3 regions of the Paenibacillus sp. G34 genome follow, and region 2 is predicted to be linked to each of the others. Evidence: riboswitches for the same ligand, from Rfam matches in the RefSeq annotation. Region 2 holds a riboswitch; each other region holds the start of a gene.
What was found. Region 2 has a riboswitch for cobalamin ahead of AC1VYS_RS07280 (ABC transporter substrate-binding protein). Riboswitches for the same ligand answer to the same signal wherever they lie in the genome.

Region 1 (8,218 bases), 2.2 Mb from region 2:
AACTCCTTTAACTCGCGGTTCCCCTCGGGATCACGGCTCCCGTGTCCCACCAACAAAATTGCATCCATCTTCGTATTTCCTCCTCTGTCCGATCCGCAGATCGGATTTCTCATATTCGTAAGGCTCCCCACTCGGTTCCAAGGAAGAAAAGTTTAATCTATATCTAATGCTGTAATGAGTCCCGCTTTGAATGTTAATATCTATCACAATCAGCTGGGCTTCAGCCGAGTTGTTTTACATGTTCTACCGCAGTTATGACTGCCGCGTCATCATTTTTGGCTCAAAAATATATCATTGCCTTATTCTCATTCTCATTGATTCGATGACTGCAACATCATGTTGTTTTCATCGTCTTCAAGTTGCTCGGCCCGGCAATCCCACGTCCTAGTCACCGCATACCGGATTAACTTCAACGGTCACTGGCGCATCCACATGGCGGAAGCCTTGAATGACGCCAACCCGTTTGAAAAACTTGTGGAAACGTTCGTTCGGATGGCCTTTTTCCTTGTACTCCGCTACAATGCGTTCTACGATACCGCCAATCTGATCTCCTGGAATGCCCTCCGCCACAGGCTGAGCCGGATGTGCATTGCGGCCAAACTTTTTGCCACCCAGGAACAGATCGTAACCGCCTTTGCGATAAACGATACCGATATCCTCCAGCACCGCCCCGTAACAAGCCATACCGCAGCCGTTTAATGCTACGCTCGTCTCCTTCGGAGCGGATAATCCACCGATGACGTCCTGCAAATGGTTAGCCATCGGCACCGCATCGTCTTTCTCCAGGTTACAGAAGTCACAGGCTTTGACCTTGATGACATCCCCAATTGGCACCACGATAAAGTTCGCTGCACGTAACTCGTCCACCAGCGCATCCGGCTCAAACGTCGGCACTCTCAGAATGATCTGGTGCTCTGGCGTATACTCAAGTTCGCCATCCTCGCTTGCGCACTGCGCCAGCAGGGCCATCTGAGCGGCGGTGAACTTTTTGTTGCCCACGCCGGGCGATACGCCGATCTCAAAGAGCGGCGCCTTGCGCCCCGGCACGGGCACAGCAGCGGTGCCAAGCGCCGTAGCGCTGCTCGCGCCCTGCGCGCCTGCGGCTGCCGGGCCTGACGCCGCAGCGTCCAGCCAGCGGCTTGCCGCTTCGCCGGCGAGCGCACCGCCTGCCGCGAGCCGCGTCAACGCCTCGGCTGCGAGCTCGGCTGCGCCAGCGCGTGGCGCCACAGCGGCAGCGCGCGGTGCGGCATCCGCCGCCGCGGACGCGGGCCGCTCTGCGGCAAGCACGGCGGTGCCAGCACCGCGCGCCGGGCTTGCCGCAGGCGGGGTCGCCGCCCATGCGCTTGCGGGCGGCTGCCCTTGCGGAGCCGTGCCCGCTCCGGCGCTGGCGCCGCGCAGGGCTGGCTCCGCCGTTGGCGCGGCCTGCGCATCGCGGGCCGCGCTATCGCCCGCTGCCTCGCCGGAGGCGGCAGCGCGGGCTTCTTGTGCGCCGAGCGACCATGGCTCGGCTTCGGTGCGCAGCCGCTCATGGGGTCTGAGCGGCTGTTCCGCGGAGTTCAGCGTATATTTCCGCTGATATCCGCGCGGGGTGACCATGAGTCCTTCGTACATCATGGTCGAGGAATTGCCGATGATCACGGTAGTTAACATGCCGATATCGTGATTCAGCATATCTTCCAGCGTTGTCATGACCACGTCCTGGCGCTCCCGATATGCACTTTTGACCAAGCCAACCGGTGTCTTCGGATCACGGTAACGAAGCAACATCTCTTGCGTTTCTACAATCTGGCGTGTCCGTCGTCCACTGCGGGGATTATACAGAGCAATCACAAAATCGGCCGAAGCCGCTGCCTCAACACGCCGAATAATCGTTTCCCATGGTGTCAGATGATCGCTAAGGCTAATCGTACACGCATCGTGCATGACAGGCGCACCAAGCAAGGACGCACACGATTGAATAGCCGACACACCAGGAATAACCTCGACAGCTACGCCAGTATCCGGCTTCCAGCCTTGCTCAATGAGCACTTCGTACACAAGCCCTGCCATGCCATACACCCCGGCATCCCCACTGGAGATTACGGCAACGATGTGGCCCGCTTCCGCTTGTCTAACCGCTTCCTGTGCCCGGCTGACTTCCTCCGTCATGCCTGTACGCACAATGGCTTGTCCATTCAACAAAGGCCGGATCAGATCCACATAGGTGTTATATCCAATGATGACCTCGCTTTCCTGCAATGCATCCAGTGCCCGTTTCGTTATGTGCTCCATCGCACCTGGACCGAAACCGATGATCAGCAACTTGCCTTGCTTTTGCATCCCTTTTCCCCCTCACTCCACTTGTAACACGATTAATGCCCCAACCTTGTTTATCTAAAAGGTCCACTTCAAGAAAGTTTCTTCTTAACGACGATCCAAAGTTTTTGCAATACAGTATGCCTCTTTCACCTTATTGCCCTGTAACACATCATTTCTTCTACTTAACTCGCAACTTCGTTCCTGTCCGAAAAAACAAAAAAATCCCATCCTAATCACGGATGAGATGCGCATGTACTTACACTCAGGAAACCAGGCCTGCAACTCCCCAAAATAAGGAAATACACGCAGCCATAACAGCCCATATAGAGCCTCACGGAACAAACCACGGTTTGTCCCTCTCCCGAACTTATCGTACACCACTCCTTTCCGCGAAGGGTTTGGTGACACACGCAAGGTAGGTCTCCTGGCTCTGGATCATTAGCGTTCTTTCCTGTCTTCCCCGGTATACCGAGTGACTTACATGGAAAACGCTTCACCATTACAGTGGCGGGACCGCTCGGGACTTGCACCCGATTCCCTGTTACCTCTTGCTTTATGCAAGAGCACCTTGCTGCTTTCATATTGTCTTCATCATACCATCGGTCAGGAAATAATGTCCACGCTTCTCCAGATTGTCCTAAACATTAATTTTGGATAAAAATGAAAAAAGGCTCCGATCCGCAAACGGATCAGAACCTTTATATATCCATCCATATAACTGATGTAATTTCTTCTAAACTTAATACTCCCCTGTATACGAATTGCGTCTGCGATTCTTCATACCGCTATCTCGCGATCTTTCAATATTCATACTGAGGCCTTACTCCGAACATCTAATTATCTCTTGCCCTGTGCATGCTCTCTTTATTAATCTTCCCGGACACCCACCGGATTCGCGGCAAAATAACGTCCCAGTTCAACGATGAGCGCTCCCATCTTCTCCTCTTCCGGCACAACCAGCGCTTCGATACCTTCCTCACGCATGGCATTCGCCGTAACTTTACCAACCGAGGCTGGGACTACACCTTCTTTGAAAGCCGTCAGCATCTGCTGCAGCTTGCCTTGGGAAGTTGCATATTCCGTCAAAAACCTAACCTGCGGCCCGCTTGTAAAAGCCACAGCCTCCAGCTTATGTTGAATGATTTCATTTAGCAGTTGCTCCAGTTCTGCCTCTTCCGGCGGCACGTGACGATACGGCAATACCTGCCGCACAACAGCTCCTTGTTCTTCGAACCAGCGAACCAGTTTGGGAGCCGTTTCCCCATGCAACTGTAACATCACTTTTTTGCCTGCCAGATCATGCGAGCCAAATTCCCGAATCAAACCGTCCGTACTACCATCATCATCTCGTACCAATGGAGTCAGCTTCAGTTTCTTGAGTGCATTCACCGTTTTGTATCCTCGGGCTGCAATACACGATTCAGCCAATACATTCCGAAGTTGTCCGGCTACATCCATGTCCTCAGCCATGTCGAACAAAGCATCCAGTCCCATACCCGTCGTAAACACTGCCCAATCCGGCGGATCGGAAATCCAGGAGACCAGTCCATCTCGAATGTTACGGTCATCCAAAAATACCGTGCCTTGTGCAGGACGCACAAGCGGGATTCCTCCCATTTTCTCTACCAAAAGAGACATCTCTTTGGACTTTCTCGGTCCGGTTAATGCCACACGTACCCCTGCCAAATGTTGAGCCATCCATGTTCCCCCCGTTTAAGAAGCCGAAAGTTCATCAATCTGACTACAGTATACAGGGTACTTCTGCGGAGGGAAACCATGTCTGCTTGCTTTCCGGCCTCTTTAGCTATAACGATTTTTTATGGTTTGCATCAGGAAGGCTGTAGATTACCGCCGCCATGTGATGGTTTACCTTTTTTCTCCATAGACTTTTCCGCTGACTTATCACCAGACTTCTCTTCAGACTTGCCTTCTGATTTCCCTTCTGATTTCCCTTCAGATTGATCTGATTCACCAGATGCCTGCTCCTGCTTCTGTTCCCCTTCCTGCTGTTTGCCTCTGGATGCCCGTTCTCCCGATTCCGAGTTCGGGGCATGCCCAGCCTCCTTTTTGCGCGGACGAACAAATAGAAAGAATACGATTGGAAACAGCACCTCAAATACAATCGCAACCCATGTCCATTCCCGTGTAAATCGATTCAGCTGAATTGCATTGCGGAAAAACCAGAACGCACATACAAAACCCAGCAACGCAATGGGTCCGGTCAGTACTTTACCAGACACTCTGGGAATCATGCGTTTCAACCCCCAGCACACAAAATACAGGTCAAATGCAATCTTGGTTATGATACACGGCAAGGTTGCCGCGGCAAGCGCCAGATCGAATCGATCCAGAAAGTCACTAATCTGCAACTGTCTTGCCAGCTCATACGATGGATATACAAGTCTTGAAGCAATGGGTACACCGATGGAGGTGATCGTTTCTATTACAATAACCATCATAAGCAGTCCCGTGACGATGTTGCCTGTAACGATGGACTTTACTCGAAAGTCACTCCCCCTTACGATAAAGGGCAGAGCAATCATCTCCCCGTAAAACGAAAAGAGATACCAGCTTCCCCTGCCCACACCCGCCAGGTCAACATCGAAATAGGGTTTCAGGTTATCCAGATTGACTTGCTGGATCAGCATAAACGGCACAATGATGGAGTTTAACAAAAAAAGGGCTACATATAACTCCACCATGCCAATCAGGGAGCCTAGTCCTCCCCGCACGATAAATATAGCCATGACAAGCAGAGAGAGCACGATAATCGAGATTGGAGTTGTTTCGAGCAATGTGATACTCACATAATCCCCCGTTAGCCGAATATCCCTCGCAAATACAAAGAAGAAAAACGCGATGTACATCAATCCGGCCAATCTTCCCAGAAAGGGAAATCGTGTCACTAACGATTCAAACAGATCCTTGTCCGGAAAACGACGCTGGACACGGCTGAGCATCCACATCGATGTAAACATAATCAGAACAACCGGTATGTAACAAAGATAGGCATGCTGTTCTGCATAATAAATGGCTTGTGCATGAGGTTGTAGCAGTGTCCCCGTAATACTAAGCAGCATGAGCATCAAGACCATTTGCCTGTGCGTTACCTTCTGAATCATCCTGCCCCTCCTTCCGTACCTGTTTCTTGCATATCCAGATTACATATGCCACATCCTCAAGGCATTGGCAGCAAACGTTGAATAACATGACCCATCCATACCGAAAGGAATACGGTTTTGTTCAGCGCCGTAACGTAAAACCAGAAGCCTGTTCCAAGCGCAATGATTCCATAAGACAGCCAGCGATTAATGGAGGCCGCTTGTTTCAGATGCCTGAAATCCATAATCAACACCCCGATCACCATTGCCAGATAGGTAAACAGCAGCGGTTTAATCATGTATGATGTCCTCCTCTACGACTCCAATCGGTTTATTGACAATACCGACATTCTCAATAATGACATGCGGTTCCACTTTTACCTGAACATCCGGGTAGAGAACCTCCCAGCGATCTTTAATTTTGTCCCACTCCTTGGGTAACTGCCTATGGATGGAACGGCCAATGCCAATAATATCCGCTTTATATTTCTTCTGAACCAGCTTTACACCTTCCTCAATATCCTCTTTGATCTTTCGGTGCACGGCTTCGTTCAAATTCAAAATCTCCTTCTCGCGCCTGTCACCATAATCCGATTCATTGTCCACAAGCACACCTTTGGCATACATCTGAATGGTTACACTCACTTTGCCGTTCACAATCTTGGGATGGAGAGACGAATTGTTCTCGTTTAATTTAATGAACATATCTCCTTTTCCCCGTGGAGCTTTAATCATAACTTCGGGTTCGTTGGCTTCACCCATGGCAAGAATCAGTGCATCGGCAGGGGCCTTGTCCATCATGCCTACCAGCTTGTCTTTTTTGAAAATAGCTAAACCATCCAGTTTGATATTGGTTACGGCGCCCTTCCAGCCCTGTGGTACATTGTCCGAAACGGAGGCGATAGGTAGAAAAGGATCAACTCCTTCATCTAGGATGGAATCTATAAAAGTTTTAAGGGATCTTGGATTCCTCATATTGAGAAAACATAACTCACGGACCATCTCGGAAGGAAACTTCTCAATCGGTGCATCCGTGTCTATAACGTTATGTGCTTCGCCTCTGGTGACAACAGGCATTGCGGACAACCGGTTAAGCGGATATCTTGTGAACAGATCAAGCATCGGAGCAACGCCGTCACGCGCCAGTTCTTCGCCAATAAGGATGGTACGGCGGTGTGCATAATAAATTCGTCGAGAGAGTGACTTTTGACCCTCAAGTGATGTACCGCGCAGTGTACGAGCCGTGTTAGAGAGAATAAACCACGGTTTATCTCCGTTCGTTCCTCCACCGCCACCTTCACTGCCTGAAGCACCCGATTGTCCAGGGAGTGCAATCTGAAGGCTAGACCGGTAGTCCTCTCCCTCTTTATCCACAGCAATACCGATGACAAAGGCGACATCATTAATCTCTTCGCGATCCCAGCAACCTGCAAGCAGAGATGTACACAAAATCAACGAAATGACAGCTCTATATTTAATCAAAAACTGCATGGAATCACCATCCTTCCTCTGCTTCCGGCGAACCATTGATATCTCTGGTCATACGTTTGCGATCCCGGTGCACGGTTGAAGGCCGATTGATCATTTTCCACCAAGGCACCCGAACTAGAATATCTTTCGTATCCTTTTTATGGTACGGACTCAACCCTGACAAATACGGCACTCCAAATGACGTCATTTGTGTGAGATGCACAGAGATCATCACCAGACCAATGACAATCCCGTATAACCCTAACATGCCTGCAAGAAGCATGATCGGAAACCGCAACAGCCTTACGGTGATGGCAAAGTTGAAGCGTGGAATCGTGAAGGATGCAATCCCCGTCATCGATACGATAATAACCATGGGGGCAGAAACAATACCTGCCTGTACCGCTGCTTGACCAATCACAAGGGCACCGAGAATACTGACCGCTTGCCCCACCGTTTTGGGTAACCTGACCCCAGCCTCCCGTAGCGCTTCAAAGGATAATTCCATAATGAGCGCTTCAATAAGTGCCGGGAAAGGGATGGCTTCACGGGCACCAGCAATGCTGAGAATCAGTGTGGTTGGAAGCATGTCCTGATGAAAGGTCGTAATCGCGATATACAATGCTGGCAGGAACAAAGCAATAAACACAAACAAAAAGCGGATCCAACGAATCAGATTGGTAATGAAGAACCGCTCATAATAATCCTCACTAGCCTGTAACATCTGCCACATCGTCACGGGAGCAATCAATGCAAATGGTGTGCCATCTACCATGATGGAGAACCGACCTTCCAGCAGATTCGCGGCAACTGTATCCGGGCGCTCCGAATAGTGCATCTGTGGAAACGGGGAATTCGGGTTATCCTCGATAAGTTCCTCGATATAACCGCTCTCCAGAATACCGTCGATTTCAATCTTCTCCAGACGTTTTTTGACATCCTGAATCAATTGGGGATCGGCGACTCCCTCCAGATAGACGAGAACAACATCGGTTTTGGTATCGGAGCCCAGTGTCATACTCACCATTTTGAGTGCAGGTGTCTTCAGCTTGAAACGAAGCAAAGCCGTGTTCATGCGCAGCGTCTCGGTGAAACCTTCTCGTGGCCCGCGGATGACCGACTCCGTCTGCGGCTCTTCAACGCCTCTCCGCACCCCGCCTTTTACGTTGAATAGCCAAGCTTCGGCTTTTCCGTCCATAACCAGTAGAGCCGATGAGGCAAGCACGCCCTCGGTCGCAGCAGCCCAGGTCTGAACTCGCTTGACCTGCGTTAATTCAATTCGTGTATCATCAATCGGCACATCCGGCTCGTCAGTCCGTTGCTGGATCAGTCCTCGAATAAGCGGGCGC
Region 2 (8,218 bases):
GGTTAGCCAGACCCACACGGTCAAAGTAAGAACTGCCGCCGGAAAAGCCGGAAGCAAGGCACCGCTCATCGCGCCGACAAGCCAGACGAATAGACCGATTGCAGCGCCGACGAGTGGATAATACACCACACTTTCGCGTAGTAATGGCGGCACAAAATCAAGCTGCATCTTCACAGGAAAACGGGAAAGAAATTGAAAGGCCGCTGCAGCCGCATGTTTCCGCTGCGGAACGACCGCACCCGCTAGGTCATCCTTCATAAGCGATACTCCTTGCTTTTTAATTCAACCGCAATACCGACTGTCACAAGAAAAACTTCACGACAGATCGCCGCAATACGCTGATTGAGCACGCCAGCCAGGTCACGATAAACCCGGCCAAGTTTATATTCCGGCACAATGCCATCCCCTACTTCATTGGTAACCAGCACAAGCAAGCCGGGGTATGTTCTTACCGCTTCCACCAGTGCATCCAGATGACCTTGTAACACATGGCTTTCGTCATGCTCATGGGCTAACAAAACATTGGTCAGCCAAAGCGTCAGGCAATCCACCAGAATCGTCGGTGCGGAAGTCCCGCTATGTCCTTCACCCATTCGGTTGATCAGGGCAGGCAAATCCAGCGGCTCCTCCATCGTGCGCCAGAGGTAACCCGAGTCCTCGCGCTGCTTCTGGTGCAACGCAATGCGTTCACGCATCTCGTCGTCATATGCCTGAGCTGTTGCGACATACCAAGCTTCTGAGGAACGCTGCATGCAGAGACGCTCGGCAAATGAACTTTTACCACTACGTGCCCCGCCAGTAACCAATACACTCATCGGGAGCCATCCCCTTGCACAGGCGACGACGCCGAAATAGCAGTACTCGGATCGGCATCCAAAATCTGATTCGTTCCATCAGAGACACCCGCACTTGCAAAAGTAGCCATCTCATTTAAAATCAGACACGCCGCATCAATCAGATGCAGACTGAGCACTCCGCCTGTTCCCTCACCCAGACGCATGTCCAGATCCAGCATTGGTTTCAAATCAAGCTCACGCAGCAGAGATGCATGTCCATTTTCATGTGAAGTATGGGAAGCAATCATATAAGCTACGGTCAAGGGAGCCAATTTTCTCGCGATCAGCGCTGCGGCTGTAGAGATGAAACCATCGACAACAACCGGACAGCGATGGGCCGCAGCAGCAATAATAACGCCGGTGAGTCCGGCGATCTCAAGTCCGCCCACCTTGCATAGCACATCCAGCGCATCTTCGGGGTCAGGTTTGTTAACGCTCAAAGCCTGACTGATAACAGCAGCCTTGCGAAGCACACCTGCATCATCCAAACCTGTTCCTCGCCCTACAGCAGCCGCGGGCGCAACACCGGTGAGCGCACTCATCACTGCAGCACTTGCCGTGGTATTCCCGATTCCCATCTCTCCGGTGACAAACAGCCGTGTTCCTTTTGCCACTTCTGATGTAACCACGTCCACGCCTACTAAAATAGCCTGAATGGCCTCATCCCGAGTCATCGCTGCGCCTTGGGCCATGTTGGCAGTACCTTTACGAATGTTGCGAGAGAGCAAGCCTGCATGTTCAAGGTCAGCATTCACACCGATATCAACACAAATCACTTCTGCTCTGGCATGACGAGCGAGGACATTGACTGCAGCACCTCCAGCCAGAAAATTCATGACCATCTGTGGCGTAACTTCGGCTGGAAATGCACTTATGCCTTCTGCCACTACGCCGTGATCCGCAGCCATTACGATCACAGCCCTGCGATCAAAACGCGGACGTGCCTGCCCTGTCATCCCTGCCAATCGAATCACAAGGTCTTCCAATTTGCCGAGACTACCCGGTGGCTTTGTGAGTATATCCACATGAGCAGACGTTTCCGCAGCAATGGTTGGGTCAGGAGCAACAATCTTATTTAATACTTGCTCCAACTTCTGTTCTTCTGTCTTCATTCAACCAGCACTTCCTTCATCAAAATAGAGGCTCTCTTCCTCTCGTTTAATCCATGTCCCGCCGCAGCAACAGTTGAGGAACAGCATGATCCGGATGGGATACCATCGCAGGTTTAACGCGAAAGATCTCTTGAATCTGCTCTCCCGTCATCAAGCTGTGAGGTGTCCCTTCTCCGACTACCTTACCTTCCCGTAAAGCCATAATACGATTACAGAACAATGCAGCCAAATTAAGATCATGTAGCACTGCTACAATCGTAATGTTGCTCTTCTTTTGCCATGCAGCTAATAATTCCATAAATTGCAACTGATATTTAATATCGAGAAACGTTGTTGGTTCATCCAGTAGAAGCAGACGCGGTTCCTGTGCCATCACCTTGGCCAGGGCTACTCGTTGCCGTTGTCCACCGCTTAGGGAATCCAGCGGTCGGTCTGCAAGTTCCGTGAGTCCCAATTCTTCAAGCACCCTGTCCACCACATGGGCTCCCTCTCCCGATTCACGACCTAGCCAGTTTTGGTAAGGGTAACGTCCCATCTCGACGACATCCCGAACAGGATAGGAGATCGCGGGCAAGCCATCCTGCTGCAAAACCGCGATCATCCGAGACAGATCCTTACGGCTGTAAGATCCGATATCACGACCAGCAATGCGGATCTGGCCTTCACTTAACGATTCCGTTCCTGCTATAAGCTGGAGTAGTGTGGACTTGCCGCTTCCATTGGGGCCAACGACACCCCACCAATCTCCTTCTGTGATCTGCCAATCTGTAGGATGAAGGGCATGATGATCACCGTATGTTTTGCCCGCCTGGACAACAGATACTAGAGCAGCGGCGGCATAATCTTTCTCGGCACTCACGGCATCATCCCTTTCCTCAGCTTTTTATTCCGATGCAACAGGTAAGCGAAGAACGGCGCACCGACAAAAGCAGTCACGACACCTAGCGGTATCTCAGTCGGTGCCAGCAAGGAGCGAGCTATGGTGTCTGCCCATACCATAAAAATCGCACCACCAATCGCAGACAAAGGTATCAGCAAGCGATAATCCGGCCCCACCAGCAAGCGTAAAATATGCGGAATAACCAAACCAACAAATCCGATGACTCCCGAAACCGAAACAGCTCCTGCCGTTAGCAATGTGCCTACAGCCAGCACAGATAACTTGAGCCTGTCCACACCAACACCGATATGGGCTGCCTGACGTTCACCCAGTGCCAAGACATTCAGCGAACGCGCCCGGCTCCATAGAAAAATTAGTCCAAGCAGAAAATACGGGAAAAGGATGGTCGTATACGACCACCCGCGTAGTGCCAGACTTCCCATCGTCCAGTATATAATTTCATTGATTGTCTGCTTCGACATGGTCGATAGGAAGGAAACGACCGCCCCCAAGAAACTTTGCATGACCACACCTGCCAGAATGAGGCTGTGTGTTGGTATTTTCCGCCCTTCACGAGCCAGAGACAGCACAAACCATAACGTGACTACACCAGTCAAAAAAGCAACCAGCGGCAGTGTCCAAATACCAATTATAGCGTACTGCAAACCAAAGAATATCAGGAATGCCGCCCCCACCGAAGCACCAGAGGAAACCCCCAGTGTGAATGGATCAGCCAGAGGATTGCGTAGCACACCTTGAAAGCCCGCCCCTGCAATTGCTAGTGAAGCACCTACGAGCATCGCAAGTAAGACACGCGGGAAGCGCACTTTCCAGATAATCTGTTCGGCAGCCTTGCTCCAATCAGGTGTAATCCAGTCGCCCACCCATGGCATTTTGTGAAGGAGAATACCAACGATGTCCCGGATGGGCAATGCCACTGAACCGATGCCCGTGCAGATGAGCACGGTAAGCACCAGCAGCGCCATGCCCATCGTTCCGAACAGGATCAGCTTTCTGCTCATTTGAACAGGTCAGGATAGATCGCTTTGGCAACATCTTTCAACCCTTGAGTTATACGTGGGCCCGGACGGCTGAGCAAGTTGGCATCCAGTCCAATCACAGCATTGTTTTTCATCGCCGTAATTTGATCCCAGCCGCTACGTGCTTTGATAATCTGATCCAGCGTTTTGGAATTTTCGTCGACAACATCATTTGTATACAGAATGACATCCGGGTTGGAGGCAATAACATTTTCTTCGTTAATCTGATACCAGCCCTCTTTGTCGGCAGCAACATTAATGCCCCCGGCTACGTTGATCAGTTCGTTCATGAACTCACCTTTACCTACCGTCCAGCCTGGGGAGAACTCGATGTATACTTTTTTCTTATCTTCCGGTTTTACGGCTTTTACCGCTTCGGTTACATCTGTTACATCCTGCTTCATCTGTGTAATCAGCTTCTGTGCCTGCTCTTGATGATCGGTAATTTTACCGAAGGTTTCGATATTGTTCATCACATCGTCGATGGATTTAGGATCCGTTTTGAAAATGGTAATACCCAGATCACGCAGCTTTTTCACTGCATCCTCGCTCAATGAAATCCCTCCGAATACGATATCCGCATCTGCTGCAATAACGGATTCTTCATTCGGCTTGTTAATACCGCCCATTTTTGCTTTTGTTGTTGCCGCTTCCGGGTAATCGTCATAATCGGATACGCCAATAATCTCATTATCCAGTCCGAGGGCAAACAGCGACTCCGTTTCAGCTGGAGATACCGAGACGATTTTGGTTGGTGCTTTTTCAAAAGTGAAAGACTCACCCGTTGCATCTGTAACGGTCAGTGGGTATTGAGTTTTCAGATCCGCTTGCGTTTGTTCCTGAGATTGCTCCTGTGCAGGTTGCTGTGAATTACCCGCTCCTTCTTTTGTTGCGGCATTACCGCATCCAGCCAGCGCCAGTGCCAGCATTGCTGCGCTCAACAGTGATGTGAGTGCTTTCCAGTTCTTAATCATTGATTTAAACTCCCCTTCTCTATCTGTACTATTGTTGTTGCTTTTGTTGTATACACGTGGCCACTCCGATTGCAGTACCATTTTCCGATCGCTGTTACCCCCAGATTTTTTTGATTCCCTTATTTAAAGGAAAATCCGGTGATAAGCATATGCTTTCGATGTAGCTTTCTTTCAGAAAGCTTTCAGGCGAGCACTTCGTTTCTCCAAATTGGTTCTGCACTCTCCGTCATACGTGTATAAAATGACTCCACTACATCGTGTGCAATAAGAAAAATCCCTTATCCTTAAACAAGGAATAGGGATCACGTCTCGCATACGGCTATCTGTACATGTGCAGCAAGGTAGCTGTTCATGCGCACAGAAATAGCCCGAAACGTTGTCCTTTCCTCGAAGGAACATCGGCTTGTACGTCCAGGGCTGGTAATCTGACTTACAGGATGACTCCTGTTTCACAGTGGCGGGACCGTGCCGGATTTGCACCAGCTTCCCCATTTTACCCTTGTGCGTATCATGGCTTGTCCTTGTTCATCATGAACATTGGCTTAGCACGCGGGACCCTTGGTCGTTAAAGATGATTAATTCAGATCAAACATAGTCGCAGTGCTCTTCGCACGAATCACGTCAGTTCAGGCCTCTCAGCCTATCACACCAAATATGTCCGTCCGAGTCACACTTCTGTTGTGATTATAGGGTATATTGCACCACCTTACAACCCGAAGAACGGAAAATCCACTTGTCTGCCACGCCAGTTTTCTCCCTGTTTTTCCATATGAACCTGAATGGCTTGTCCGGGGATTACATGTGTATCCCAGAACCCTAAACCAGGGATGAGCCTGGATAACATATAACGGATGACTCCGCCATGGGTCACAATAAGTGTCCTGTGTGAATTATTGTATGACATTGTATCTGAAGTCTCCCGGGAAGTTTTTTCTGATGCTTCAGGAGTAGACTTACCCACCTCATTTAGAGGTAGCGAAACAGGTGCTTCGAACCAAATATGATCATGCAGAAAAGAATCGATCCGTCCCGTAAATGCTTGCCAATCTTCTCCATCAGGCGGTGTAACTTCCTGTGGATGATCGATCCAGTTTCGATACAACGGATTATTCTTCAGTTGCTCGTATGTCAGACCCTCCCATAGCCCAAAATCATTCTCCCTCAGGCGCGGATCAAAACTCGCCTGTTCAATCATCTGCGGTGTAATGTGTGCCAGCGTCTGTCGACAACGAAGCAGGTCACTGCAATATACCGTGTCCCATCTAAGGTTGTGACACTGCTTACGCAGCGAAGCCAGCTCTTCTTGTGCAGCAGGCAACAGACCCATGTCGGTATGCCCCAGATATTTTTTTTCCACATTCCACAATGTTGTCCCATGACGGATCAGTACAATGCTTCGCTTCGCCGCAGACTGCTTAGATCTATGCTGCTCTAATTCACGTTGCTCTGGTCCATTCTGTTCTGATTCACAATAGTTTGATTCAGCTTGCTCCTGCCCTTCTTTAATTACCACAACAGCATCCCCCCTACTAAAAACACTCCCAAGGATGCTAAGAAACAAAGGCCCACAAAAGCGCCCGCTGACCAGAACATCAACCGGGTCGTTCGCACAATATCCTCCGCCTCCATCGGCCGTGTAGCCTCACCCATATAAGCGCGAAATGAAGCTACGCCGTGATACACGTTATGCCCGCCGAGCCTGATGCCTAGCGCTCCAGCGACTGCCGACTCGGGAAAACCGCTATTCGGACTGGGATGTAACCTCGCATCCCGGGCAACCATACGCGCTGCACCTTTGGCATCCAGTTTTAGCACCCATGCGCCTACAATTAACAGCAGAGCGGTCAAGCGAGCGGGAATCCAGTTCGCCCAATCATCCAGCCGAGCGGAGGCCCAGCCGAGATGCAGATATTTATCATTTTTATATCCAACCATGGAATCAAGCGTATTAACGGCTCGGTAGGCCATGGCAAGCGGAGCACCGCCAATGAGCGCATAAAATAGTGGCGACACAATGGCATCCACAATATTTTCCGCCACCGTCTCCACCGTTCCCCGAACGACCTCAGGCTCGTCCAGATGTGCCGTATCCCGTCCAACAATCATACCGAGTGAACGCCGTGCAGCAGGCCAGTCCTGCTGTTTCAAGTGGCGGTAAACTTCCACGCCTGCATCACGCAGACCTTTGGAAGCAATCGTTGTGGCAATCAGAACAACTTCGGCTACAGCCGCTAAGATCGGATGAATCAGACCCAGCAGAATGAGAAGCCCCCAAGTAACAGCAAAAGAACCTCCTGCAATCAAGATCGGGAATAAAATTCCGGCTCTTTTCAGACCTGCATCGGTGCTCACACGTGCCCGAATAACACGCTCCAGTGCCGAGATGCCTTTCCCCATACCGATAACGGGATGCGGAATCCAGCGCGGGTCTCCGATGCATCGGTCTAATATGTATGCAAGAATAATGATCCAAGCTCCAGACATGCTGATCCAGAACGACGATGTCCATAGATGCTCCAATTCAAATGTCATTACTGTGCCCGTTCCTTTCTTTCCATTGCAATCCGGCCTGAAGGCTTTCTGTCACCGTGTCATAAACCAGTCTGCCGATGGCCGCACCCAAAGCTGTTGCTGTGCCCGCGTAGGTGTGAATCAGCTGGCTATCATCTGCCGTAGTCTGACGTACAGCGAGCACAATCGCATCGGTTGTTGTACCGGTGGCCGGAAGTCCGTTCTCCGAATCGGCAACACCTGCATCGGCAAGCGCTGCGGCTTTCGCCTCTACCGCTGTCTGAACCGCATTGACCATTGCCCCTGAGGTCATCTGTCCATTAAACCACAGCATGATATTAATTGTGCCAGGAATATATGGAGTTCTATTTTGTTTTTCCCCATGGACATCAAACACGGTTCTCTCGGAACCTGCCCGTGCTGCATTGGATACGCCTGCAGTCGTACAGCACAACAGTCCGAACTCCGAACTCGTATACTCCTGAATGGAGGTATGCTCCAATCTGACGGCAGTTAGCAATCCCGCACACTGATCAGCTTGCTCTTGCCATTCATACAGCGCCTCTGCGATATCACGGGGCGGATCATCACACCGGTAGTGTTTGTCCACATAGATGTTAAATACGCGATTTAATTCGAGCATACCACCGCCGTATACTGCGCTGGAAAGTGCTAGAGAAGGTTGCGGACTCCGTGCTTTAACATGCCGTTCATGAGCAAATATGCGTAGACCCGGCCAGGAAGAGGATAAATAGATATTCTCGTCTCTTTTTTCATCTGTAAAATAGTTATAAAACGGGAGTGTCACAACCGCTTCCCTCCCTTTATTTTTTCGGTATGTTGCGTATGATCCTGCCGGCTCTCC
Region 3 (8,218 bases), 1.4 Mb from region 2:
TCCCGCTCTTCTGATGGTCGGTGAGGTCCTCATACGAAGTTAGCTCCAGACCAACACCAATCTCCTTAAGCTGGGACTGCATCGCAGCAGCCACAATGGAATCCGACTCGTATGCTGAGTTTAGAATGAGTTGCAACGATAGCTTTTTCCCGTCTTTGTCCCGAATGCCATCTCCATCTGAATCCTTGTATCCGGCCTCATCCAGCAATTGTTTTGCTTTCTCAGGTTCGTAATCGTATCCTTTGATTTTGTCATATCCAAAAGGCAAAGCAGAGGTAAATGGCCCTTTGGCTGCTTGTCCACCAACCAGTGTATTCGCGTACATTTCGCGGTCAATTCCGTAAGATATAGCACGGCGAACCTTTACATCGCTTAGCAGTGAATGGGTCGTGTTAAACCACACAAACTGCGTACGGAGGCTCGGAATTTCATCAATCGTATATTGTGTTTTATCCTGAAAAAGAGGCATCTGGCTGCGTCCCACATTACTCGCTACATCAATTTCCCCTGATTGCAGTGCCAGCGCCCGTGTATTATCATCCTTGATGTATTTCAGTGTCATTGTATCCAGATCAGCCGCGCCACCCCAGTATTTATCGTACTTTTTCACCTGAATCTCCTGGTCGGGCGTATATCCTGTAACCATGAACGGCCCGGTAGCGATGGGCTCACTCTTGAATTTTGATGTGTCTGCACTCGTATCCACGATAATAAACAGCGGCTCTGCAATATTGCCTAGCAGTGAGGCATCTAGCTGTGTTGTTTTGATCGTCAGATCCTGCCCCTTGGCAGTCATTGACGCAATTGGCAGTGTGGATTGACCTCTCTCATTCAGCGAGATGGAGCGTTCGATTGATTTTTTTACCGCATCCGCAGTCACGGGATTGCCATTATGGAACGTTACCCCGGCCCGAATATGAAAATGCCATGTTGTATCATCGATCCGATCCCACTTATCGGCAAGTTTGGGGACGATCTTCATCTGCTCATCAAACTGAATCAACGTCTCTCCAATAGCCGCGCGCGTCAGCGTCCAGCCGTTCCATTCCTCCGCAGGATCAAGGCTACTCCCCAGCCAGAACAAGGCCACATTCAGATGTGATTTCTTGCCCTCACCAGCCGCACCACTCGCATCCACCCCTGCCTTTTTCCCCGTAGCATCGGATGATGAAGGTGTTGAATTTTTGTCGTTACCACAGGCCGCGAGCAACAGAATAGTCATCATTGATATGATAGCCAGTAGCCATGTTTTTTGAAACTTACCCATACTTCCCATTCCCCTCAGTTACACTGTATTTTTCTTGGGATCAAGCACATCTCGCAGACTATCCCCCAGCAAATTAAAAATGATAACCGTGCTAAATATCGCAAGCCCCGGATAGATTAACAGCCAAGGCGCAGTCTGCAGATATCTTCTACCTTCATTTAACATCGCTCCCCACTCGGGATCAGGCGGCTGTGCACCAAGTCCGAGAAAGGACAGTCCCGAAATCGACAACATCATGCCGCCCACGTCCATCATCGCCATGACGATCAAGGGTGGCAACATATTCGGCAGAATCGTTCTACTAATGATCTGGATTTTACGCGCACCGCTGAACGCGGCGGCAGTGACGAACTCTTTTTGCTGAAGAGAAATGACCAGGCTTCGGGCCATCCGTGCATACTTTGCCCACCAGACAACTGACAGTGCGACCACCGTGTTAAATAACCCCGGCCCTAACATGCCTACTACGGCAATAGCAAAAATCAAACCCGGAAATGCCATCAACGTATCGCACAGCCGCATCAGCAGCGTATCCACCAGCCCTCGCAGAAAACCTGCGACGACACCAACCGCTACGCCTAAGCTGAAAACAATCCCGATCATCATAAATGTAAGCAGCAGAGAGGTGCGTGCTCCATATAAAAGTCGGGACAGGACACATCGCCCAAGCTGATCCGTACCGAGTGGATATTCGGGGCTGGATGGCTGCAACACTTTGGCAAAATTCGTAGCAAGTGGATCGTGAGGCGCCAGAAGCGGCGCAATCAGAGCCAGAACGATCCAGCCTGTGGTCAGGGATAGCAAGAGAATAAATAGACGACGTTGTGTCAGATATGCTCGAATCTTCATCACCATCTACACATCCACATCCAGTTGAATGCGCGGATCGCGAAGATGTGTCCAGAGATCCACGATCAGATTCAGGGTGACATAGATGACTGCCATCCAGATTACATAACCCTGTATCAGGGGGTAATCGCGGGTGAAAATGGCATCCACCGCCATCTGTCCTACTCCCGGCCATACGAATAAACTCTCCACAATTGCTGCTCCGCCAAGTAGTGCTCCTGTTGTCATGCCTAGCAAGGTCACAATTGGCAACAGTGAATTGGGCAAAATATGTCGCCAAATAATCATTGATTCCTTCACACCTCTTGCTCTTGCACCCACTACGTAATTCTGGCTTGTCTCCTCCAGCATGACCGCACGAATCTGCCGGCTGTATTGGGCGATCAATGGAATCGCGAGTGTCGCAGCAGGCAGGATCAGGCTGTTCCAGCCGGAACTACCCATGACCGGCAGCAGCTTCAGCTGCACACCAAATACCAGCATCAGCAACATCCCCAGCCAGAAGCTCGGCATGGATAGACCGGCAAACGAAAACAGGCGAATCACATAATCCAGCCATTGATTCCGGCGTACAGCCGAAAGAACTCCGAGCGGAAAGGAAATCAAAATCACCAGAAGCATTGCGCTCCCGGTTAACTTGAGCGTTGCTGGAAGGCGGGCCATTAACACATCCAGCACTGGACGGTCATATTTATACGACGTACCAAAGTCTCCAGTGACTACTTGTCCCAGCCATGTGCCATACCGAACCAGAAATGGCTTGTCCAGCCCAAGCTCTGACCTCACCTGTCTGACCAGTTCATCCGAAGGTGTGACTCCGGTAGACATCAGCATCAGTCTGGCGGGATCTCCAGGAGACAGATACGTTAATAGAAATGTCAGGAAGGTGATTCCAAACAGAACGGCGACCAGTTGTAATAACCGTTTAACGATATATCTGCCCAATAATAAAACGCCCTTCCCGGTTTAATGCGCGTGTACGCCTTCATTTTCATTCCATTCAATACAAGCCAATTCAATCCAAAAAAGCGCCCTTCTCCGTTTCACGGGATAAGGACGCCTTAAATAAACAGATTTTCAGAAAAAATCATGCTCTTTAAACACCTTCCTATCTCCCGTAGGGTACTGCTGTGTTTGTCCAACCTGGCAGGTCTCCTGGCTCCAGTATCATTGCCATAACAGCTCCTTCCCGGTCTTCGTAAGACCAGTGGATATGCTGCCTGACTCCTCTGTTACAGTGGCGGGACCGCGCCGGCATCACACCGGACTTCCCTTTTAAGCTTCTACCCCAGCGGGTAGAGCACCAAGTTCCACGTATTCAATTCACTAAAATTTGGTATCTGTTACACTTCTGTATCAGTATAGCGGCATACGGAATAATGTTCAAAACTTTTCTTTCAAAATTTAAAATCATGATTGCGGCTAATCTCACACTCGCGAGCCCTTGGGTGACACCCCCGTCACACGTTTGAACATTTTGGAAAAGAGCAGCGGGTCGGTGTATCCAACGGAGTGGGCTACTTCACTCACAGACAGCATCGGGTTACGAAGCAACTCCGCTGCACGATTCATGCGATACTCCAGGAAAAAGGCTTGCAGTGACTTGCCGTATCGCTCTTTGAACAACCCCGATAAATACGTTCGATCCAGTCCTACCGCCTGTGCGATATCCAGAATGGAAGTACGCTGGCTATACCGGTTCTCCATAAACTGCACAGCCTGCCGAATATAAGTCTCTTTCGTCGAAAGGAGCGGATTTTCTTCTTCTTTGATCGGTGAGGATGCGATTAATGCCGCCATAAGTCGGTATAACAGACTTTGATGTAGCACATCCCCTCCTGCAACAGAGCTCGTTCCGGCCTGAAGCATCTCGTCATACAGCGCTGCCATCATATTCTTATCATGAGCAGTAAATACCGGGTGCTCCTCGCTTAACTGTGCACGTTGCATAAAAGCCTTCGCCTGTACACCTCTGAAGCCAAACCATGAATATGTCCAAGGCTCCTCAGCATCGGCCTCATAATGAATGACCGTGTCGGGTAATATGAGAAATCCTTGGCCCTCGCCCAGAGGATATTCCCGATCTCCCATATATACCGTACCATGACCCTCATGTACGTAATGCACAATATAGGAATCACGCACCCCCGGCCCCCAATAGTGGGCAGGATCACATGCCTCCCATCCATAAAATAACAAGACCAGTTCCATCTGCGTCCAGCCGGCAGAGACCACATTCATTTCCACTTTTCGACTCATGTTTCCCCTCCTTTTGACGATGAGGTTAAAGATATCTTAATGTGAGCTCACATATTCCCTTACCAGTACACACAATAAATTATAACAGGTAGAAGAGAGGAAATCTTGCTAAAAACGAAAACAAAAATGGGATTATGCCATATTTGAGAGGGTTTGAGCCATAGTGATATGGGCCTGTTCGGCCTATAGTTGGGGTACAACATTTTTCGGGAAGGATGAAGTTGAAATGAACAAAATTACGTTTCTCGGTGCAGGCAGCACCGTTTTTGTCAAAAATGTATTGGGTGATGTGATGATGACGGAGGCCTTGCAGGACTTTGAACTGGCCTTGTTTGATATTGATGCTGAACGTCTAAGTGACTCGGAGCGTTTGTTAAAAAGTTTGGCTCAGTCGCTAGGAAGCCGCTGTTCCGTTAAAACATACCATGATCGCAAGGAAGCGCTCCGCGGAGCTAAATATGTCATCAATGCCATTCAGGTGGGCGGATATGACCCGTGTACGATTACCGATTTTGAGATTCCGAAGAAATACGGCCTGCGTCAAACGATTGCCGATACGCTCGGCATTGGCGGAATCTTCCGTAACTTGCGTACCATTCCGGTGATGCTGGACTTCGCCAAGGATATGCAGGAAGTATGCCCGGATGCCTGGTTCCTGAACTACACGAACCCGATGGCTGTACTCACTAATGTCATGAACGTACATGGCGGAATTAAAACGATCGGTCTGTGTCACAGTGTACAAGTCTGCGTACCTCATCTGTTCGATACGCTGGGGATTGACCAGACGGGTGTCGTTGCTAAAATTGCTGGTATTAACCACATGGCCTGGTTGCTTGAAGTGACAAAGGATGGCGTCGATCTGTATCCTGAAATCAAACGTCTTGCGAGACAGAAACAGCAAGAGACCCATGACGATATGGTACGTTATGAACTCATGCATCGCTTCGGTTATTATGTCACAGAGTCCTCCGAACATAGTGCAGAGTATCATCCGTATTTTATCAAACGCAACTATCCGGAATTGATCGAACGTTACAACATTCCACTCGATGAATATCCTCGCCGCTGTGTGGATCAGATTAACGATTGGAAGGAAATGCGGGAGAAGCTGTTTGCGAGTGAAAATATTCAACACACCCGCAGCCATGAATATGCTTCGCATATTATGGAAGCGATGGAGACGAATCGCCCGTACAAAATTGGCGGTAACGTTATCAACAACGGACTCATCACCAACTTGCCGCGCGAAGCTTGTGTCGAGGTGCCTTGTCTGGTCGATGGTTCCGGCATCAGCCCAACGTATATTGGTGACCTGCCACCACAACTGGCAGCACTGAACCGTACCAATATCAACACCCAATTGCTCACCATCGAAGCCGCTATGACAGGCAAAAAAGAGCATATCTATCACGCGGCTATGCTCGATCCGCATACCGCTGCTGAGCTGTCCATGGACGACATCGTCGCGATGTGCGATGATTTGATTGAAGCCCACGGCGACTGGCTGCCAAAATTCTCATAATATAAGCATCAGGACGTACAAATGAAGATATGCAAACAGAATGTATAACCAGATGCATAACTAAGATATACAAAAAGAGCACCGTGCCTTTCGAAATTGAAGGGGACGGTGCTTCTTTTTCACTCTTTTTACTTTTTTCACTTACATTCAGATTACTCCGCAGGCAGTAGAAAACGATATCCAATCCCTGGTTCCGTCTGGATATAGGATGGCCGGGTAGGGTCTTCTTTTAACTTTTTACGCAAATGACCCACATAAACTCGCAAATAGTGGCTATCCGACTCATGATGATGCGCACCCCATACTTGCTGCAAAAGCTGGCGCTGGGTAATGACTTTGCCTGCATTCGAGGCCAACATCTTCAGCATTCATTTCAAACTGATCATAAAGATAGCTACCACCAAAATACAACAAGACTAGAATACCAACAACAATCAGGATCATAGTGAGCGCTCTTCTATTCATAAAACCTCCTTGAATTTCATCAGAATGGATTTTCTCCTTTAACAAATGGAATAAAAACAACATAAAAGGAGCCCATTAGAAACGCCCAGGAAATGAATGATTTGAAACGTTTCTTATAACAATGAAGCCAATAACCAAAAATCCTATACACTCCAGATATATTATCAATTGCTTTTTCCAAAGGGACATTCCCTCATCTCCCTACCCAAAAGGATTCTGCGCCCACTGCGTCAGTCGTTTTTTGGTGATATGTCCATGTGAAGTGTGTTTGATCGCCTGTCCCTGGTCGAGTAGCAGCACCTGCGGCGATTCATGGCGAACCTCGGTTTCTTCCGCAATGTGACGGGATAACGGACGGTTCTCGATGACTTTCACTATACGATATTCCATCGTCTGTTTCGGATCGGATGCATTCGTGCCGACAAAAGCCATAAACTCTCTATATGCTCGTGCACTGACGGGACAAGTTGTGCTGTGCTTCAGCAGCAGCACCGGATGCTCCTGCGAATGTTGAAGCACCTCTTGCCAATCCTCCAGTTTATGCAATTCCAGCACATGCTCGCTTAACATGTCATGGGAGTCAGCGCCTGTACGTTTACCGACCACCGAACCGATTACAACACCAAGAGCGACGCCAAAAGCAATGCCCAGTCCGAACTGCCCGGTAGCTGTACCAAAGCTTGCACCAAGTGCCACACCCACGCCGAGCCAAAGTGCTTGATGGTTAACTTTTTTCTCCACTATAATCATCCTTTCTCCGAGTATGTATTGGTTCTATATAAGTTAAATTTTATCGACACAAAGAATGTGATAACAGAGTTCACATCTATATATTTGGTTCAAATTATAGCACAGCCTCGCACCTAAGCTTTCACAATCTGCATCTTTCGGGTACATAATTGTGATACACTGATGGTAATTTGGAAACGATGAACATAAGAGCAACTGAAAGGCGGAAATTCAATATGACATACGCTTTTACGATTGAACCACCGGATTATTATGCACTGGACAACGAAGACGAGTTAATTGCCAAGTGTCAGGAGTGGGGCCTCATTTCGGCCAAAGCGACCAAACTCAAAACGTTCTATTATAAAGGAAACGGACTGAACCTACCCTGCACGATTCTAGGGTTTGTAGATCACATGACGGCTGTAATTGAATTGGATAATGGAAAAAAACACTGCATTCATCCTTCCTATCTGAAAGAGATGCAGGCTTCTGGTTACAGTACTAGAGGATTAAGCGGAGCTGGATCAGAAGCAAGCATGGAACAGGATGCCGCAGGGCAAAGTACTGAGACAGCTGCTGTTGATGAATCGTTAGCATCTGCAAGCACTAGATCTACGGATGCACAAGCTCCTGATCTTGCTGATCCACCAGTTAAGGACGACTCTCCTGCCAAGCTGTATGATTCAGAGGATGACATGGATGAATCAGATTCATTCTCTGGTCTCAAAGGTGATCCTGACGGATTGGTGGAGGAATACACCGGCCCTCAGACAGGTGCCAGTACCGAAACGTCTTCGGGAGCCAAACCGAAAACCAAAGCTGCCCCAAAAACGAAAGCCGTTAAAATCGACTTGCCGGATGGCAAAGTGAAGATGAGCGCAGTGGTGAAGGAGTTTACGACTGTACCGAATCATTTCTCGGACAATGACGATGAGGTCATCATCTATGAAGCGTTAACGATCACCGAGCCCGAAGTGATTGAAGTTGGCGAAGCCTGGTCAAGTCACAGTGCAACGATGAAAAAGCATGAACTGGAGGTCGGTGATGTGCTTACTTTTGAAGCCAAGATCATCAAGAAAAAGCTGACCCGCAATCCGGTACCATACAAAATCAACAACCCA

Region 1: linked by a shared signal. The riboswitch ahead of cobJ (precorrin-3B C(17)-methyltransferase) and the one ahead of AC1VYS_RS07280 (ABC transporter substrate-binding protein) in region 2 are both predicted to bind cobalamin.
Region 3: linked by a shared signal. The riboswitch ahead of nikB (nickel ABC transporter permease) and the one ahead of AC1VYS_RS07280 (ABC transporter substrate-binding protein) in region 2 are both predicted to bind cobalamin.

The regions. Positions count from the first base shown of each region.
Region 1 covers NZ_CM166469.1:5,878,887-5,887,104, forward strand. Annotated here, with positions in the region: gene AC1VYS_RS26565 (sirohydrochlorin chelatase) at 1-68, opposite strand, end outside; gene cobJ (precorrin-3B C(17)-methyltransferase) at 385-2,319, opposite strand; cobalamin riboswitch at 2,696-2,884, opposite strand; gene AC1VYS_RS26575 (uroporphyrinogen-III synthase) at 3,166-3,996, opposite strand; gene AC1VYS_RS26580 (GerAB/ArcD/ProY family transporter) at 4,128-5,420, opposite strand; gene AC1VYS_RS26585 (hypothetical protein) at 5,477-5,698, opposite strand; gene AC1VYS_RS26590 (Ger(x)C family spore germination protein) at 5,691-6,890, opposite strand; gene AC1VYS_RS26595 (spore germination protein) at 6,895-8,218, opposite strand, start outside.
Region 2 covers NZ_CM166469.1:1,647,834-1,656,051, reverse strand. Annotated here, with positions in the region: gene cobS (adenosylcobinamide-GDP ribazoletransferase) at 1-258, opposite strand, end outside; gene cobU (bifunctional adenosylcobinamide kinase/adenosylcobinamide-phosphate guanylyltransferase) at 255-815, opposite strand; gene cobT (nicotinate-nucleotide--dimethylbenzimidazole phosphoribosyltransferase) at 812-1,948, opposite strand; gene AC1VYS_RS07290 (ABC transporter ATP-binding protein) at 1,995-2,807, opposite strand; gene AC1VYS_RS07285 (FecCD family ABC transporter permease) at 2,804-3,850, opposite strand; gene AC1VYS_RS07280 (ABC transporter substrate-binding protein) at 3,847-4,842, opposite strand; adenosylcobalamin (AdoCbl) riboswitch at 5,214-5,362, opposite strand; gene AC1VYS_RS07275 (histidine phosphatase family protein) at 5,549-6,355, opposite strand; gene cbiB (adenosylcobinamide-phosphate synthase CbiB) at 6,349-7,326, opposite strand; gene AC1VYS_RS07265 (adenosylcobinamide amidohydrolase) at 7,364-8,161, opposite strand; gene cobD (threonine-phosphate decarboxylase CobD) at 8,158-8,218, opposite strand, start outside.
Region 3 covers NZ_CM166469.1:283,476-291,693, reverse strand. Annotated here, with positions in the region: gene AC1VYS_RS01315 (ABC transporter substrate-binding protein) at 1-1,267, opposite strand, end outside; gene nikC (nickel transporter permease) at 1,286-2,116, opposite strand; gene nikB (nickel ABC transporter permease) at 2,123-3,061, opposite strand; cobalamin riboswitch at 3,245-3,439, opposite strand; gene AC1VYS_RS01300 (AraC family transcriptional regulator) at 3,545-4,375, opposite strand; gene melA (alpha-galactosidase) at 4,602-5,900, shown strand; partial or broken gene AC1VYS_RS01290 (winged helix-turn-helix domain-containing protein) at 6,053-6,268, opposite strand; gene ytxJ (bacillithiol system redox-active protein YtxJ) at 6,567-7,106, opposite strand; gene AC1VYS_RS01280 (hypothetical protein) at 7,331-8,218, shown strand, end outside.